Regions from separate parts of the Mediterraneibacter sp. 210702-DFI.3.120 genome, predicted to be linked through region 3. Evidence: predicted binding sites of a transcription regulator. Region 3 holds the regulator's gene; each other region holds the start of a gene.
What was found. Region 3 encodes HrcA, which represses chaperone genes, less so after heat shock. Its sites were predicted from a motif close to TGTTAGCACTCNNNNNNNNNGAGTGCTAACA; they were not measured.

Region 1 (4,871 bases), on a different contig from region 3:
AAATGAAATTTTTGAAAATAAGGATTTTAAGGGAACTCATGTGTCAAAATATATATTCAAAAATACAACTACAGCATATGTAATATATCTAATTCCAAAAGGATATGCATGCGCATATATAAATTATTGGGTTCCTATTTTTATGCATGAAAAAGAGCTATTATTAAATTGTGGTTCAAAATGCAGAATAGTAGATGTGAAAAAAGTATTTGAAAAGGACTGCTATGTAGTTGAAGTATTAAATTAACTATATGATAAGAGAACAGTGAAAAATACGAGCTGATGCAGCTACATCACGCATTGCAATTAGTAGCGGATGATAATGTATCGCAGAAGGCAACAAGGTCAGATGTTTCATCATGGTAGAATTGCTATAGAAAATATTGTAATTGGCAAGGTAGACGAATTGATAGTATTTGTTGAAAATCGCTATCCTAAGAATATTTTTGGCAGTAAGTTTAATTTGGGAAGCATTACAAATAATAGGCTTTGGTAGTTAGATGATCTAGTAATCATTGGGTTATAGTAAATATGATTTTTCATGCAATAGACATGATGGGTATAGGAATTTTGTAAAAAGATATAAGGAAAAGTAGGTTATGCTACAGATAAAGATGATTTGTTGGGTAATCGAGGAGAAAATAAAAGATGATAAATGAACACTTGAAAAAAGAAAACATTTTTTTGGATGATTGGGCAGTAAAGTTTTCGGGCTTTATAAGGGATGGCATAGTCAATCATGAATTTTACTGGAAAAGCGGGATAAAAATTCTATTTTTACTAAAAGAGGTAAATGGTGGAGAAGACTGGGATTTAAGAGAATTTCTTCGTGAAGGTGGAAGAAAGCAAACATGGGACAATGTTACCAGGTGGGTGATAGGAATAAATCATTTAGAGCGAGATATACCATGGAAAGAGTTAGAAAGTATAACTGAAGAACAAAGAATAGAAAATCTGCAAAGGATAGCAGTTGTGAATGTGAAAAAGACCCCTGGTAGCCATACCTCTGCAGTTGAACAGATAACAGAGGCAGCTATAAATAATGGAGAGATGTTATGTAATCAAATAAATATGTGTCAGCCAGATATCATAATCTGTGGAGGCACTTCGGGAAATTATTTTAATAGTATTTCGGAGTATTCAAATCCTACTTGGAAGCAGACAAAACATGGTATATGGTATGTTGTTGAGCCAACAGGTCGGATTATTGTTGAATATTCGCATCCGGAAGCGAGGGTTAAAGATTGCCTGCTTTATTATGGTTTGGTAGATGCGGTAAGAGAAATCATATATAAGCCGATAACACAGAAAATACAGTCATGGATAGATTATAATCGGAATAAGCCTAAAGGTAATTATGCTGCTCATAAACAAGAGCATGATGAATACAGGAAGAATAATGATCTGGATTGTATTTTAACAGATGGAAATTTATATGCGGATACAATTTTCTCGTTGTGGCTACCACTACGATTCGTATTAGTTCGTATTAACGATTATAAGGTATTAAATCAATATGGAGATATAAACAATAAAGATAAAAAAGGGGAATTCTTAAGGGCAATAGCTGGAAACATACCACAACTGCTTCCATTGGAAAATAGTATTGTAATGAAATTGATTAGGCTGTTCGATTTAGGACAGAAAAGATGCAATGTTATGATATTAAAGGATAGAAGCATGCAGCGTAGGGGTGATAAACCATATTATGATTATATGCCTTATTTTTTGTCTGAATGTTTTGAGAATGGAGATTTTAGTTTTTATTTTACCGGTGGGGATGAAGAACTCAAAGAGTGGATTCGAGAAGAAAATCTTGAAATGTTCTTTAAAGACAGGATAGAAAAAGAGGCAATAAAAGATTTGGCAGGAACGGGCAACATAAAAAAAGGAGTACCCCAAGATATGAATTTTTTGTTGGATAATTATATTGCGATATTGGAGCAAAGAGAAAGGCTTATAAAGTAGAAGATTATAAGAGTAAATTAGAGTAAAATATGGTCAAAAACCCATCGACATCCGACCCTGTACACGTTATAATATATGTAATCTAATAAGAAAATCAAGTGATCATTGTTACAAGCTGAATCGTAATGGTGGCCAACCGAGTGAACTCAATGGAACGGAATGGTTATATCCTCCGGGTGCTCCGAGCACCGAAAGGTGTTTTACAGAGATGAAAACAGGTTTTCTTATTTTGGCAGTGAGCAACAGAATAGTTAGGAAAATCAAGGATTTCCTTGACTTAACTTTACTAAGAATTATATATGTTTTCAGTGGTATCTTGAACTCCTAAGCACTAGATGTGGGTTCGATTCCCGCACGGGACGTTGCGGAATGATTAGCAGAAATCGCGAAATCATTCCGTTTTTTATTGCAAATGAATAGCTGAAAAAGGACAATGTCATTAACTTAAAAGCAGATCAGACGATGAACACCGACTATTCGATCCTGCCGTTGAGAAAGTTGTAGAGATCGGTCTGGAGCGTCTGAGGCCATTCGAGAATCATCCGTTCAAGGTAAAGGAGGATGAAGCAATGGCACGGCTCATGGAAAGCATCAAGACAAATGGAGTTCTTTCACCGGTCCTGATCCGACCGGAATGGACACTTATGAAATGATCTCCGGTCACAGAAGACTCCATGCTGCACAGCTGGCAGGGCTTACTGCGATTCCTTCAATTATCCGGGAAATGACAGATGATGAATCGGTAATCGCGATGGTGGATGCGAATATTCAGAGAGAGGAGTTATTGCCGAGTGAGAAGGCATGGGCTTATAAGATGAAATTGAATGCGATGAAACGACAAGCCGGAAGACCATCAAAAGAAAATGCTGGTCAAAATGACCAGAATTGAGAGTGAAATCATAAAGCTGAAAAGCGTAGCAATTAGCTGACACCAAAAATAAAAAATGGTGTCAAATCAAGAAAAAGTGATGATTATAAGGAAGAAAAAGTGTTGCAAACCGTAAAATCAAGGTTTGCAAAAAAAATCTTAAAAAATTAGCACTCGCCTCTTGACTTGGCTAAAAACTGCGTGCTATATAATAAGTAGAACAAAGGAAGACAGAGAAAAAAGAAAAGAAATGAACTTCTGAATCCTCCGAATGTTCTGACAACAACTGCGAAAGCAGCTTATATAAATTGTGAGATCTTCTCACAAAAGGCAACAAAGTTAGTTAGCATTGAAAGGAGAAATGACTTATGATGATGCCTAGTATTTTTGGAGAAAACTTATTTGATGATGATTGGATGAATTTCCCATTTGAGCAGGATTTCTGGGGAAAGAAGAATCCGTTATACGGTAAACACGCTAAGAATTTGATGAAGACAGATATCCGTGAGCATGACGCAGGATATGAAGTAGATATCGATCTTCCTGGATTCAAGAAAGATGAGATCAGCATTGAGCTTGAGAATGGTTATTTGACTGTATCAGCTGCTAAGGGTCTTGATAAGGATGAGGAAGACAAGAAAGGTAAATACATCCGTAAGGAGCGTTATGCCGGAGCAATGCAGAGAAGCTTCTATGTAGGTGAGAACCTTACACAGGAAGATATCAAAGCAAAATACGAGAATGGTATTCTGAGACTGTCAGTGCCGAAGAAAGAGGCAAAACCAGTTGAGACAAAGAAAACAATCGCAATTGAAGGATGATTTGAACACTGATGTGAGTCAGGTGTCAAATGTCGAAGGGGCTTATGTAAGCCCCTTCTTTTTGTATATAAATAAGATAAATATGAATCATAAACGCACAAAAAATCAGCCGTAAATATTTACGACTGATTTTTTGACTTTATAATACATTTGTAATTTATTCAGTTTCCGCTTTGATTCCCTGATCGAAGATTTCAACAGCTTTTTTATTTGGCTCAGCAGTAAGTTTTGCTACAATAACAGCAATCAGAAAACTTGCAAAGAATCCAGGGACAATCTCGAAGATACCTGTGGCATCTGTCATTCCTGTGAGCAGCCATCCGAGATCTACAACGAATCCGGAGATTACACCTGCTACAGCACCCTGGTAATTAAAGCGTTTCCAGAACAGTGACAACAGAATCGTAGGTCCGAAAGAAGCACCGAAAGCGCCCCATGCATTTTCAACCATATCCATGATAGCCTGAGCACCGCTTCCCTTAGAGTTTGCGATACCGAAAGCAATCAGGGAGAGGATCAGTACGAGGATACGTCCAACCATCAGCGTCTCTTTTTCAGAAGCATTTTTTCTGAAGAAAGGCTTGTACAGATCTGCTGTGAAGGAGCTGGATGCTACCAACAGCTGAGAGTCTGCAGTGGAGATCGAAGCGGCGATGATCGCTGCAAGCAGAAGTCCACAGATGCCTGCCGGGAAGAATCTTCGCGCCATAGCAATGAATACAAGTTTCTGATTTCCCTGAGTGAGCAGTTCAGCGCCCATAACCATTCTGCCTAAGTAAGCAATCAGGACAGCAGAGAACAGTGAGATGATTACCCATACAATTGCTACGATAGAAGATTTCTTGATCATGGATGGTTTCTCGATAGACATAAAACGCACCAGAATATGTGGCATACCGAAGTATCCTAACCCCCAGCCAAGTCCGCTGACGATATCCTGCCAGCTGGCATCAAAGATACCGCCTCCGAAAGCACACTGTGTTACAGCTCCTGTAGCAGCATCAGTATACGTATATACTGTAGTAAGAGCAGTAGGATCCAACAGATCACTGTGACCGATGCAGACTACGAGAGGTACAAGCATCAGTGCAAGCATCATCAGTAATCCTTGGAAAAAGTCTGTCCAGCAAACTGCCGCAAAGCCACCAAAGAATGTGTAGGCAACAATGATCAGCAAGAATGCGAACATAGCAATCTTAGGAGAAACTGTCGGG
Region 2 (4,871 bases), on a different contig from region 3:
AATACCTTTCGGATTGACGGGTATATGCAGAAAGATTTCTTTGATTCCGAAGAAGAGATTCCGGAATATTCTCTTTGGAAAAATCTGCGTGAATTTTGTTTTTCCTTAATTAAAGGAAAGAAAACACCGCTCGGTTTTCATTTTGTCTTCAGCCTGAATTCAAAGAATATTTCCCGTCTGATTGAACAGAAAGAACTGGGACTTAATCCTGCTGACGTGCAGGGACTATATTTGAATATACGTTACGATGGAACTCATCTCACCTGCGTGACAGGAACTTCCTTCAAGAGTTTTATGATGGATAAGACCCTGGAACGCGAATGGGATGAGATGGTAAAGAAGTTCTTTTTAAAAAAAGAGATTGAATTTGAGTTGATGTAAATTTAAAAATCCATTAGCAATGTGTGCCGCAAGGCGCACATAATAACAGCCGCCTCACGGTCAAATAATCGTGAAGCGGCTGAACTTATTACTGCCAATGATGAGAAACTCATAGAACATGTTTCTCATCATTTTACTTTATTATTTTGTCAGAAGCATCATAATATCATTGCTTCTCTTAACGAATGCTGTCATCTCTTCCGGACTTAATGGCTTATGAGCAAGCATTGCAAGGTCATACAGCTGTTTGCAGATGATTGACACGTTCTCGCTGTCTTTGTTCGTTACAAGGAACTGAACAAGTGGATGGTTAGCATTGAGTACCAGTGTTGCCTGGCTTCCGAACATGGATGCATCCATGCCGCCCATACCATACATCTTCATCATCTCCTGCATTCTTCTGTTTTCCTCAGAAAGAACTGCCATAGATGCTACATTCTCATCTTTGAGCTTTTCAACTTTAACATCAAGCTTCTCATTGCCAAGCTCTTTGCGGAAGATTTCAACAAGGCTGTCTGTTGTCTTCTGGAATTCTTCCTTCTCATCTTCTGCAACTTCATCCTTCAGAGAATCATGTACATCTGCATCAATTCTCAAGAACTGAACTTCCTGATGTTTCTGCTCAAGGTATGTGATAAATGCAGAATCAATGTTATGTGTCAGAATGATCGCATCCTGTCCCTGGGCCTTGAACATGTTGATGTACTGGCTCTGCTGCACTTCATCTGTTACATAGAAGATTCTTGTCTTCTCTTCTTCCTTCGCATCTGCGTCCTTAGACTCTTCTGCGTCTGTTTTTGTTTCTTCTGCCTTAGCTTCCTCTGTCTTGGCTGCATCAGCTTCTTCGCCTTTGGCTTCTTTGATGATATCTTCGAGAGTCATGTATTTATGATCAAGATTCTTGTAAAGCATAGAATTCTTCATCTTCTCACCGAATTTCTCATCCTTCAGGCAGCCGAACTTGATGAATGGACTGATGTCATCCCAATATTTCTCATAGTTCTCACGGTCTGTCTTGAACATTCCATTCAGCTTGTCAGCAACCTTCTTGGAAATGTAATCAGCAACTTTATTTACAAATCCGTCGTTCTGCAGTGCACTACGTGATACGTTCAACGGCAGATCTGGACAGTCGATCACTCCCTTAAGTACCATAAGGAACTCTGGGATTACTTCTTTAATATTATCTGCGATAAATACCTGGTTATTGTAAAGTTTAATCTTTCCTTCGATGGAATCATACTCTGTATTGATCTTCGGGAAGTAAAGGATTCCCTTTAAGTTAAACGGATAATCCATGTTCAGGTGGATCCAGAACAGTGGCTCTTTGTAATCCATGAACACCTTGCGGTAAAAGTCAATATAGTCTTCCTTTGTACACTCACTTGGATTCTTTGTCCAAAGCGGGTGTGTATCACTGATAGATACCGGACGTCTTACAATCTTCGCTTTCTGCTTCGGCTCGCCCTCTTCGCCTTCCTTTGGTTCCTCTGTAATATGCTCTACTACAGTATCTGTATCAAGAACATCTGCCTCATCGATTGTATCGTACTCCGGCTCTGCATTTGCCTTGGAGAGGAAGATCTCTACCGGCATGAAAGAACAATATCTCTCAAGCACTTCTCTTGCACGGTACTCGTTTGCAAATTCAAGACTATCCTCATTCAGGAACAGTGTGATCTCACTTCCAACTGTTGTCTTATTTCCTTCCTGCATCTCATACTCTGTACCGCCCTGACTTGCCCAGTGTACCGGCTTTGCGCCTTCTTTATAAGAAAGAGTATCAATCTGAACTTCGTCTGCTACCATGAATGCAGAATAGAATCCAAGTCCGAAGTGTCCAATCATCTCATCGTCTGTTGTCTTATCTTTATATTTCTCAAGGAACTGTGTTGCACCTGAAAATGCGATCTGAGTGATATACTCCTCTACTTCTTCTGCTGTCATACCAAGTCCGTTATCGATAAACTTCATTGTCTTCTCTTCTGGATTGACAATTACTTCAATCTTCGGTTTATAATCTTCCGGGAGTTCATATTCTCCCATCATGTCCAGCTTTTTCAACTTAGTGATCGCATCACATCCGTTGGATACGAGTTCACGTACAAAGATATCATGATCGGAATAAACCCATTTCTTGATAATAGGAAAAATGTTTTCGCTGTCAATTGATAAAGTACCTTTTTTAACTGCCATTTTACTGCACTCCTTTTTATTTATAATCTATCCGTAACTGCTCAGTTACGTTTCTTTTAATATCGGCTGTCAATCAGCTTTTTCGCTGATATCGATAGTATATTTGCTTGCCTAATGGACATTCTAGTACAGCAAAATTTAAAAGTCAATAGAAAATTAGCACTCCTTTTGAAAGAGTGCTAATAATTTCGTTAAAAGTATAAAGTTTTTATGAACTATACTGTTTCCGGCTCCGGATAATCCTCTCCGAATGTCTCAACAGTAACTTTCTTCATTATCTGTTTCTCAAGCGGGCGGTCGCTGTAGTCTGTTGCTGTCTCAGCAATCTTATTCACTACATCCATTCCTTCTGTGATCTTACCAAATGCAGCATAAGCTCCGTCAAGGTGTGGTGCTTTCTTATGCATAATGAAGAACTGGCTTCCTGCTGAATCCGGATGCATTGCACGTGCCATAGAAAGAACTCCTGCATCATGTACAAGGTTGTTCGCCACACCATTCTGTGCAAACTCTCCTTTGATTGAATATCCAGGACCACCGATTCCTGTTCCTTCCGGATCTCCTCCCTGGATCATGAATCCACTGATTACGCGGTGGAAGATCAATCCGTCATAGAATCCTTTCTTTACAAGTGACACAAAATTGTTCACTGTATTCGGTGCTACTTCCGGATACAGTTCTGCTTTCATGATATCGCCATTTTCCATTTCAAATGTAACTACTGGATTTGCCATGTTTAATTCCTCTTTTCCATAGATTTAATGACTCTATTGTAGCGGATTTATCTAAGAACTTCAAGATACATCTATTATTTCAAACGTTCTCGGTAAAAATACGTTACTGTTCAAAGATTTCTGTAAACAGTAATCCCTATCAATCCGCCTTTTTCCTTGTACCCAGTATTCCACAGTTCCTTCAGTGAAAATGTTGTTGCTTCCCCGTAAGTCGCCACTTTGATCAGAAGATCATCTGCTGTCTCTTCATATCCGATACATAAAAACCAGTGCCATACAAAATCAGCAAATTTCTTGTCTTTATGACGCAACATCAGATATGGAACCGGCGTTCCTTCATTGATTTTCTTCTTAATGAATACTGCTGCTTCTCTTGCTGTATGTTCACCGGAAAATTCTTTGAATTCCACCTTTTCTCCTATATCTTCCAGATACTTTCCAAAGCCTTCTGTGTACATCCACAACTTGTTCACCCCACTCATTCTTGGGCGAAGATATGGTTTCATTTTCATGGAAAACTGAATATAATCTTCTTTACTCAGATTCTCTGCATCAAAAGGATACAGGTTCTTCTTTCCTTTATATTTTGCAAAATAGATACAGCAGTCACACGCTGTTGCCGCAGCGCATCCGCCGATGTGCATCACCACATTGCGGAACCAGTCCTGATTGCCGCCTACTTCTCCGTCTATCATAAAATAATCCAGAATCTGTTTCATTTCTGTTGTTCTTCCTCTCTGTAAAAAATCTTGTTTTATCTCTTATCATTCGGTCCGTTATTATTTTACAAGCTGCATTTCTACTGTCATTTCCTACTGATCTGTACATATTAACTGTAATTATAACCTCATATGGTTGAAATGTACACTTTCCCCTCCTTTTTTTAGTCACTCGTGACATTGTTGATTTTCGTGCCTAACGCTATACTAAGTACATAAGTTAAACAAACCAAAATCAACTACCAATTAAAAAACAAAACCAAATTTAGTCAAACAAGTAAAAAATAATCATTTAAGGAGGCACTTATAATGGCAAGTTTATCTCTTCAGGGAATTCAGAAAATTTATCCTAACGGATTTCACGCAGTAAAAGATTTCAATCTTGAAATCGCTGACAAGGAGTTCATCATCTTCGTAGGACCATCAGGATGTGGTAAATCTACAACACTTCGTATGATCGCTGGTCTGGAGGATATCTCTGGCGGTACACTTAAGATCGATGGAAAAGTAATGAACGATGTAGAGCCAAAGGATCGTGATATTGCAATGGTATTCCAGAACTACGCTCTGTATCCACATATGACAGTATATGATAACATGGCTTTCGGACTGAAACTTCGTAAAGTTCCGAAAGATGAGATTGATAAGAAGGTTCGTGAGGCTGCCAAGATTCTTGACCTTGACAAACTGCTTGATCGTAAACCGAAGGCTCTTTCCGGTGGACAGAGACAGCGTGTTGCTATGGGACGTGCTATCGTTCGTAATCCTAAGGTATTCCTTATGGATGAGCCACTTTCCAACCTGGATGCTAAACTGAGAGTTCAGATGCGTATCGAGATTT
Region 3 (4,871 bases):
TCACAGAAATGCACTAATACGTTAATACGTGAAAAAGATAAAGCAAAATACTGATATAATATAGAAAAAAGAAAAGGTGTGTGGTATACTCTCGACATAGCCTCTGGCAGGATTGCAGAAATGCCGAGGCATTCCTGAATGGAAACTGATAGAGATATTTAACGGCAGGCTGATGAAAGGAGCAATAAAATGGAGACATATATGCAGATGCTTGGAAGACTTGCAAAGAGTGCATCCCGTGAGGCAGCAAAGCTTGGAACGAAGGCAAAGAACAGAGGGCTTCTCGCAGTAGCGAATGAACTTGTAGAAGAGAGAGAATTGATTTTACAGGAGAATGCAAAGGATATTGAAGCTGCGAAAGCGAAAGGCGTGAAGCAGTCTTTGATTGATCGATTGGCACTGACGGAACAGCGAATTGAAGACATGGCAGAAGGTCTGCGTCAGATTGCAGCACTTGATGATCCCATCGGAGAAGTGCTTGGCATGAAGACAAGACCGAACGGGCTTCGTATCGGAAAGAAACGCGTACCGCTTGGCGTTGTCGGAATTATCTATGAATCCAGACCGAATGTGACAGCAGATGCATTCGGACTTTGCTTCAAGACTGGAAATGCGGTAATTCTTCGCGGAGGAAGTGATGCGATCCATTCCAATCGGGCAATTACCCGTGTAATCAAGGAAGGACTCCGCAAAGAGAAGTTATCTCAGGATCTCATCCTTCTTGTGGAAGATACAAGCAGAGAAGTTGTAAATGAGATGATGAAGATGCATGGCTGGATCGACGTCCTGATCCCAAGAGGCGGAGCGGGACTCATTGCAAATGTTGTCGCAAACAGTACGGTTCCGGTAATTGAGACAGGAACCGGAAATTGTCATGTATATGTTGATGAGACAGCAGACATTAAGATGGCAACAGATATTATTGAAAATGCAAAGACACAGCGCCTTGGTGTGTGTAATGCATGTGAATCACTTGTGATTCATTCCAAGATAGCAGATGCAGCTTTGCCGAAGATTGTAACAAGACTGAAGGAACATGGTGTAGAGATACGTGGAGATGAGAGAGCACAGGCAATCAGTTCAGAGATTATTCCGGCAACAGAAGAAGACTGGGGAACAGAGTACCTGGATGCAATTATTTCTGTAAAGATTGTTGATTCCATCGATGAGGCAATCACACATATCAATACATACAATACAGGACATTCTGAATCCATTATTACAAAGGATTACGACAATGCATTGAGATTCCAGGATGAGATCGATGCGGCAGCGGTTTATGTAAATGCATCAACAAGATTTACAGATGGATTCGAATTCGGATTCGGTGCAGAGATCGGAATCAGCACACAGAAGCTTCATGCAAGAGGCCCGATGGGACTCGAAGCATTGACAACAACAAAGTATATTATCTTCGGAAACGGACAGATCAGGGGATAGTATAGATAGCAGGTTTTAAAATCCAGGTCAATTAGTGTAAGTTAAATAAACTTGTCTTTGACCTGGATTTTATGTATCATAATTCAAGTCAACTTATGATTTGGCTATAAGCTTGCCTGGAATTCACAAAATTACAATCCAAGTCAACAATATTTCTATAAAATCACATTTCCTCCCCCAAAAAGCATCCTATTAATAAAATAAGAAGAAAATAAAAAACTTATAAAAATAACAATCAGTGTTGACAAACAGAAATCGAGGTGCTATCTTAGTATCTGTAAGGTGTTAGCACTCAAAAACAAAGAGTGCTAATAACAAACAAAGATGAACAGAAAGGGGAACACAGAGATGTCTGTAGAAGCTGAATTAAGTGAAAGAAAACTTACGATATTGAAAGCCATCATACAGAATTATCTGGAGACTGGCGAACCGGTCGGATCACGAACCCTTTCAAAATACACAGATTTGAAATTAAGTTCCGCAACGATAAGGAATGAGATGGCAGATCTGGAAGATCTTGGTTACATCTTCCAGCCACACACATCGGCAGGAAGAATTCCATCAGATAAGGGATATCGCTTTTATGTAGATCTTCTGATGGAGAATAAGGAGCAGGAGATTAGCAAACGAGAGGATGCACTTCTTGAGAAGACCGATAAGGTCGAGAAGGTACTCCAGCAGGCAGCAAAGGTTCTTGCTTCGAACACCAATTATGCAACGATGGTTTCCGCACCGGTCAACAGCCGGAACACATTGAAGTTCATTCAGCTATCACAGGTGGATGAAGAACAGATCGTAGCAGTCATCGTACTTGGTGGTAATGTGATCAAGAATAAGATCATTGAAGTTGGAGAAACCTTAAGTAACGAGAATCTGTTGAAGCTGAATATGCTTCTGAACACGACACTGAATGGATTATCCATTGATCAGATTACATTAGGTCTGATTGCCAGATTGAAAGAACAGGCTGGTATCCACAGCGAGGTTGTCGGCCATGTACTGGATGCAGTGGCAGAGATCATTCATGTAGATAATGACATGGAGATCTACACAAGCGGCGCAACGAATATTTTCAAATATCCGGAGCTTAGTGATAAGCAGAGCGCACAGGAGATCATCAGTGCATTTGAAGAGAAACAGCAGCTGGCAGATCTGGTGACAGAGACACTGGCAAGTGAGGAGAACAACGGCATACAGGTTTACATCGGAGATGAAACTCCGGTTAAGACCATGAAAGACTGCAGTGTTGTTACCGCCACATATGAGCTGGGAGAAGGTATGAAAGGAACGATTGGAATCATCGGTCCGAAGAGAATGGATTATGAACATGTCATGAAGACGCTGAAAACGCTGCAAAGTGAGTTGGATGCGATTTATAATAAAGAACCCAAAGAGTAATAATAGGAAGGTAGAAAGCTGGTGACAGAGAACATGAGCAAAGAAGATATGGTAAAAGAAGCTGTTGAAGAGGCAAAAGCAAAGGCTGCAAAAGAGCAGGCAGAAGCTGAAGAGACAGTAGAAACAGAAGATGCCCAGGGAGTTGAGGCTGAAGCGAAAGAAGCAACAGAGGAAGCAACTGAGACTGAAGGAGATTCAGAAGCAGCATCAGAAGGTAAGAAAAAGTTCTTCGGAAAGAAAGAGAAGAAGGACAAGAAAGACGAGAAGATCGAGGAACTCACAGACCGCGTTACTCGTCAGATGGCAGAGTTTGATAACTTCCGCAAGAGATCTGAGAAGGAGAAATCCCAGATGTACGAGATCGGAGCGAAAGATATCATAGAAAAGATTCTTCCGGTTGTAGACAACTTCGAGCGTGGACTTGGTTCCGTACCGGAGGAGGAGAAGAATGCTCCGTTCGTAGAAGGAATGGAGAAGATCTACAAACAGCTTATGACTACACTGGAATCCGTTGGAGTAAAACCAATCGAGGCAGTTGGTCAGGAATTCAATCCGGATTTCCACAACGCAGTGATGCATGTAGAAGATGAGGGGCTCGGTGAGAACATCATCGCAGAAGAATTCCAGAAAGGTTACATGTACCGTGAAAGTGTTGTAAGACACAGCATGGTAAAAGTAGCAAACTAATTTGATTTTTAACAAGATTCAGAGATTAGATAGAGGAGGAAATTTATCATGGGAAAAATTATTGGTATTGACCTTGGTACAACAAACAGCTGTGTAGCCGTTATGGAAGGTGGACAGCCAACAGTTATCGCGAATACAGAAGGTGCAAGAACAACACCGTCTGTTGTAGCATTTACAAAGACAGGAGAGCGTCTTGTAGGTGAGCCTGCAAAACGTCAGGCTGTAACAAACGCAGCAAGAACAATCTCATCCATCAAAAGAGAGATGGGAACAGATTATAAAGTAGATATTGACGACAAGAAATATTCTCCACAGGAGATTTCTGCAATGATCCTTCAAAAACTGAAAGCAGATGCAGAAGGATACCTTGGTGAGAAAGTAACAGAAGCTGTTATCACAGTTCCGGCTTACTTCAACGATGCTCAGCGTCAGGCTACAAAAGATGCAGGTAAGATCGCAGGACTTGATGTAAAACGTATCATCAACGAGCCTACAGCAGCTGCACTTGCTTATGGTCTTGACAACGAGAAAGAGCAGAAGATCATGGTTTACGACCTTGGTGGTGGTACATTCGACGTATCCGTTATCGAGATCGGTGATGGAGTTATCGAAGTACTTTCAACAGCCGGTAACAACAGACTTGGTGGAGATGACTTCGACCAGAAGATCACAGATTACATGCTTGCAGACTTCAAGGCAAAAGAAGGCGTAGATCTTTCAGCAGATAAGATGGCTCTTCAGAGATTAAGAGAAGCTGCAGAGAAAGCAAAGAAAGAGCTTTCAAGTGCAACAACAACAAATATCAACCTTCCGTTCATCACAGCAACAGCTGAAGGACCGAAGCATTTCGATATGAACCTTACAAGAGCTAAATTCGACGAGCTGACAAGAGACCTCGTAGAAAAGACTCAGGAACCGGTAAGACGTGCACTTTCTGACGCAGGAATCACAGCTTCCGAGCTTGGACAGGTACTTCTCGTTGGTGGATCAACACGTATTCCGGCTGTTCAGGAAGAAGTTAAGAGACTGACAGGCAAAGAGCCTAGCAAATCCCTTAACCCAGATGAGTGTGTAGCACTTGGTGCTTCCGTACAGGGTGGTAAACTTGCAGGAGATGCAGGCGCAGGAGACATCCTTCTTCTTGATGTAACTCCACTGTCACTGTCTATCGAGACAATGGGTGGTGTAGCTACAAGACTGATTGAGAGAAATACAACAATCCCGACAAAGAAGAGCCAGATCTTCTCAACAGCAGCAGATAACCAGACAGCTGTAGACATCAACGTTGTACAGGGTGAGAGACAGTTCGCAAGAGACAACAAGTCCCTCGGACAGTTCAGACTTGA
Region 4 (4,871 bases), 270 kb from region 3:
GCAAGGACGATTCCATGACGCGAGCTCTGATCTCCGCCAATAATCGCCGGAATCTCCCGCAGATCCACTTTTGATCCATTTTTCAATTGTTCAACCGCCGTCCAGCTTAAAAATGCTGAATTGACGTCGATGTGGAAAATAATGCGCGCCATGGTAGCCTCCTTTCTGGAATTCTGCCTGAGTTCTTTCTTAGTATTAATTCTTGTTGTATGCATATGCATTCTGTCAGTTTCTTATTTTAACATAGAGTCTGCTCTTGTATCAATTACTTCGGTGAACGAAAAAAAAGCTGTGAAAAACTCAATTTTCCAAAAATCTCCAGAAAATTTTCATTTTTCACAGCCCTGTATATTATATCGTAACTATACTGATATTTTGATGTTGGGGGCAAAAGCCCCCAACTAGGATACCTACGGATTGTTTCGTGCAATGCACTCCCACAATCCTACCCACTATTCGCATATCGTGAAGCTTACGCTCCACTTTTATGCTCATATTGGGGCGGGTCCCAAGGCCATTACACCACCTTTGTGCAAGCACCGGTGGTTTCAGACCTTTTGACCCTGGTATCATATTTTATTTCTTCACACCTGCTGTCAGTTTACCGTCCTTCACATCGATCAAGATCGTGTCTCCACGTCCCACATCTCCTGCAAGGATCAGTTTTGCAGCTAATGTCTCTACATTCTTCTGCAAGTAACGTTTCAGTGGTCTTGCACCGTACATCGGCTCATATCCACCTTCCACAACAAAGTCTTTCGCTGCATCTGTCAGCTCGACACTCAGTTCACGTTCTTCCAGACGGCGGTTCACATCAGCAACCAGAAGGTCAATGATGGAACGTACATTTGTCTTTGTCAATGGTTTGAACATGATAATCTCATCCAGACGGTTCAGAAATTCCGGTCTGAAATGTGCTTTCAGATCATCCATTACCATCTCCTGACTCTGTTCATCGATCGAACCATCTTCTTTAATGCCTTCCAGCAGATAATTTGCACCAATGTTGGAAGTCATGATCAAGATTGTATTCTTGAAGTCAACTGTACGTCCTTGGGAATCTGTGATTCGTCCATCATCCAGTACCTGCAGCAATACGTTGAAGACATCCGGATGTGCTTTCTCGATCTCATCGAAAAGCACAACAGAATATGGTTTTCTTCTGACTGCTTCTGTCAGCTGTCCGCCTTCATCGTATCCGACATATCCCGGAGGAGCTCCGATCAGTCTGGACACGGAATATTTCTCCATGTACTCACTCATATCGATACGAACCATGTTGTTCTCATCATCAAACAGGCTCTGGGCAAGTGCCTTTGCAAGCTCTGTCTTACCTACACCTGTAGGTCCAAGGAACAGGAAGGAACCGATCGGTTTTGTCGGATCTTTGATACCTGCTTTGGAACGGATGATTGCTTCAGTTACAAGCTCTACACCTTCATCCTGACCGATGACACGCTTATGCAGTTCATCTGCAAGGTGAAGAGTTTTGTTTCTCTCGCTCTCGTTCAGTTTTGCAACCGGGATACCTGTCCATCTGGAAACGATTTTTGCAATCTCATCATCTGTAACGGATTCATGCACAAGAGAAAGATCTTTTGCCTTTACCTTTGCCTCTTCCTCTTCCAGCTGTTTCTGCAGCTGTGGAAGACGTCCATACTGGAGCTCTGCTGCCTTATTCAGATCGTACTCTCTCTGAGCTTTCTGAATCTCCTTGTTCACCTGCTCGATCTGCTCACGGATCTTCTGCACATGCTCTACGGAATTCTTCTCATTCTCCCACTGTACTTTCTTACTTGCATACTGCGCTTTCAGTTCTGCCAGTTCTTCCTGCAAATGTTCCAGACGCTCTTTACTTAAGCGATCTTCCTCTTTCTTAAGTGCAGACTCTTCAATCTCCATCTGCATCACACGACGGCGAAGCTCATCAAGCTCTGTCGGCATAGAATCAAGTTCTGTCTTGATCAATGCACACGCCTCGTCAACAAGGTCGATTGCTTTATCCGGCAGGAAACGGTCAGAAATATATCTGTTCGAAAGTGTAACTGCCGCAACAAGCGCACTATCTGTGATCTTAACTCCATGGAAGACTTCGTATCTCTCTTTCAGTCCTCTAAGGATAGAGATTGCATCCTCAACGGTTGGCTCATCTACCAAGACCGGCTGGAAACGACGCTCCAATGCAGCATCCTTCTCAATATACTGACGATACTCATCCAGTGTTGTTGCACCGATACAGTGCAGTTCACCTCTGGCAAGCATAGGCTTAAGCATATTTCCTGCATCCATCGCACCGTCTGTTTTACCTGCTCCTACAATCGTATGAAGTTCATCAATGAAAAGAATGATCTTTCCGTCACTGTTTTTCACTTCTTCAAGAACTGCTTTCAGACGTTCCTCGAATTCACCACGATACTTCGCTCCTGCTACCAGTGCTCCCATATCCAGCGAAAAGATTGTCTTATCTTTCAGTCCTTCCGGTACATCTCCGCTGACGATTCGCTGTGCAAGTCCTTCTACAACCGCAGTTTTACCTACACCAGGTTCACCGATCAGCACCGGGTTATTCTTTGTCTTACGGGACAGGATACGAATCACATTACGAATCTCTTCATCACGTCCGATGACCGGATCCAGTTTCTGATCTCTTGCTTTCTCAACAAGATCCTGACCGTATTTATTCAATGTATCATAAGTTGCTTCCGGATTGTCAGAAGTAACTCTCTGATTTCCTCTTACTGTTGACAGCGCATGGAGGAACCCCTCTCTGCTAATGCCATATTCACGGAAAATCTGCTTCAACTCACGGCTTGCATACTTCAGCATTGCAAGAAACAGATGCTCAACAGAGACATACTCATCTCCCATCTGCTTTGCTTCATCCTCTGCATGGATCAGCACATTATTCAAGTCCTGACCGACATAAGCCTGGCCTCCCTGTACCTTCGGTCTCTTGCCGATTGCCTGCTCGATACTGTTAATAAAGAGCTGGCCCTGAATGTTCATCTTCTCAAATAATTTTAAAATCAGACTGTCATCCTGTGTCAGCAGCGCATACAGCAAATGCTCCTGCGCCAGTTCCTGATTCCCGTTATCCGCAGCAATCTTCTCACAGTTCTGAACTGCCTGTAATGAATTCTGTGTAAATTTATTGATATTCATGGTCTTTCCCTCCTTTGAACCACAAATTTGCTTTTCCTGTGTTCTATTAGGAATATAGCACGTATTGTTAGCACTGTAAAGGGTTGAGTGCTAATTCTTTTCTAAAAATTTTGTGAAGTCCTTATTTTTTCTGTTTGCCAGTGTTATAATCTATAATTGTTTCATAAAAATACGGTTGCTGACGCCCATAGTGCCGACAGTAACAAAAGACTTAAGAGAGGAAACTATCATGAATTTTATTCAGAAAAATTTCAAAGGAATTCTGGTCTGCTTTCTGATTGCGATTCCATCCTGGCTGATTGGAAAAGCATTCCCGGTAATCGGCGGACCTGTCATTGCGATTCTCGCCGGAATGGTGATCACCTGCTTTTGGACTGAAAAAGGAACAGCCGAATCAGGAATTAAATGGACATCTAAAATTATTTTACAGACTGCTGTTGTTCTGCTTGGATTCGGCATGAATCTCGGAGTTATCTTACAGACAGGAAAGCAGTCTCTTCCTATTATCATCAGTACAATTTCTACCTCTTTGATCATTGCATGGCTGCTCCGCAAGGTACTGAATGTTCCTTCCAACACATCTATCCTTGTTGGTGTCGGTTCTTCCATCTGCGGTGGTTCTGCGATAGCTGCTACAGCGCCTGTCATTGACGCCGATGACACAGAAGTCGCACAGGCGATTTCTGTTATCTTTTTCTTCAATGTTATCGCTGCTGTACTTTTCCCGGTGCTTGGAAATGCACTCGGCTTCGACACAACAAGCGGAAATGCTTTCGGTGTCTTTGCCGGAACTGCGATCAATGATACTTCATCCGTAACTGCTGCCGCCTCTACCTGGGACAGCATGTGGAATCTTGGAAGTGAGACACTTAATACTGCTGTCACAGTTAAACTGACACGTACGCTTGCAATCATTCCGATCACACTTGTGCTCTCACTGATTCGTGCGAAATCAGCCGCAAAAGACGGAAAATCATCCGGTAAGTTCAGCTTAAAAAGAGCTTTTCCAATGTTCATCCTGTACTTTATCATTGCGGCTGTCATTACAACTGTATGCATGAGCCTTGGGGTAAATGCGGATGTATTTGCTCCGCTGAAAGAACTGTCTAAGTTCTTCATTATCATGGCTATGGCTGCGATCGGTCTGAACAGCAATGTTGTGAAGCTTGTCAAATCTGGTGGAAAGCCAATCCTTCTCGGTGCTTCCTGCTGGGTTGGTATTACAGTAGTCAGCCTTGCAATGCAACACATCATGCATATATGGTAAAATATTGACAATATTGAACTCCAAAGTTTCTATTCCTGATACAATAGTGACTTTGGATTTCTTATTGCTTTTTCCTTTACATGAGATGTATAATCTTCTTTGACATTAAATCTATTTAGGAGAAAACAGATATGAATAGCAAATCAAATTCTCAGGCGATGGAAACTGAAAAGATTCCGCGCCTTCTGGCACAGCTTGCAATTCCTGCGGTTGTCGCCCAGATCATCAATCTTCTATATAACATTGTAGACCGAATCTATATCGGACACATTTCCGGTGTTGGAGCCGCGGCATTAACCGGCGTTGGATTATTTACACCGATCCTTATGCTGATCAACGCTTTTGCTATGCTTGCAGGTTCCGGTGGTGCTCCGCGTGCTGCGATATCTATGGGAAAGAAAGATAATAAAACAGCTGAAAAAATCCTTGGAAACTGTTTTGC

Region 1: a site for HrcA is predicted at 3,002-3,032, ahead of LI162_RS01935 (Hsp20/alpha crystallin family protein). Genes of this name have one in related genera too.
Region 2: a site for HrcA is predicted at 2,732-2,762, ahead of htpG (molecular chaperone HtpG). Genes of this name have one in related genera too.
Region 4: a site for HrcA is predicted at 3,228-3,258, ahead of clpB (ATP-dependent chaperone ClpB). Genes of this name have one in related genera too.

Annotation. Positions count from the first base shown of each region.
Region 1 covers NZ_JAJCNG010000002.1:71,415-76,285, reverse strand. The annotation lists gene LI162_RS01950 (ADP-ribosyltransferase) at 1-247, shown strand, start outside; gene LI162_RS01945 (hypothetical protein) at 649-1,968, shown strand; partial or broken gene LI162_RS15865 (ParB/RepB/Spo0J family partition protein) at 2,460-2,851, shown strand; gene LI162_RS01935 (Hsp20/alpha crystallin family protein) at 3,205-3,657, shown strand; gene LI162_RS01930 (sodium/proline symporter) at 3,815-4,871, opposite strand, start outside.
Region 2 covers NZ_JAJCNG010000005.1:66,280-71,150, forward strand. The annotation lists gene LI162_RS04340 (DUF5721 family protein) at 1-381, shown strand, start outside; gene htpG (molecular chaperone HtpG) at 523-2,577, opposite strand; gene LI162_RS04350 (peptidylprolyl isomerase) at 2,793-3,311, opposite strand; gene LI162_RS04355 (hypothetical protein) at 3,422-4,030, opposite strand; gene LI162_RS04360 (ABC transporter ATP-binding protein) at 4,340-4,871, shown strand, end outside.
Region 3 covers NZ_JAJCNG010000001.1:12,099-16,969, reverse strand. The annotation lists gene LI162_RS00065 (glutamate-5-semialdehyde dehydrogenase) at 190-1,440, shown strand; gene hrcA (heat-inducible transcriptional repressor HrcA) at 1,789-2,838, shown strand; gene grpE (nucleotide exchange factor GrpE) at 2,872-3,525, shown strand; gene dnaK (molecular chaperone DnaK) at 3,574-4,871, shown strand, end outside.
Region 4 covers NZ_JAJCNG010000001.1:278,905-283,775, forward strand. The annotation lists gene LI162_RS01395 (Y-family DNA polymerase) at 1-152, opposite strand, end outside; gene clpB (ATP-dependent chaperone ClpB) at 577-3,162, opposite strand; gene LI162_RS01410 (YeiH family protein) at 3,392-4,429, shown strand; gene LI162_RS01415 (MATE family efflux transporter) at 4,561-4,871, shown strand, end outside.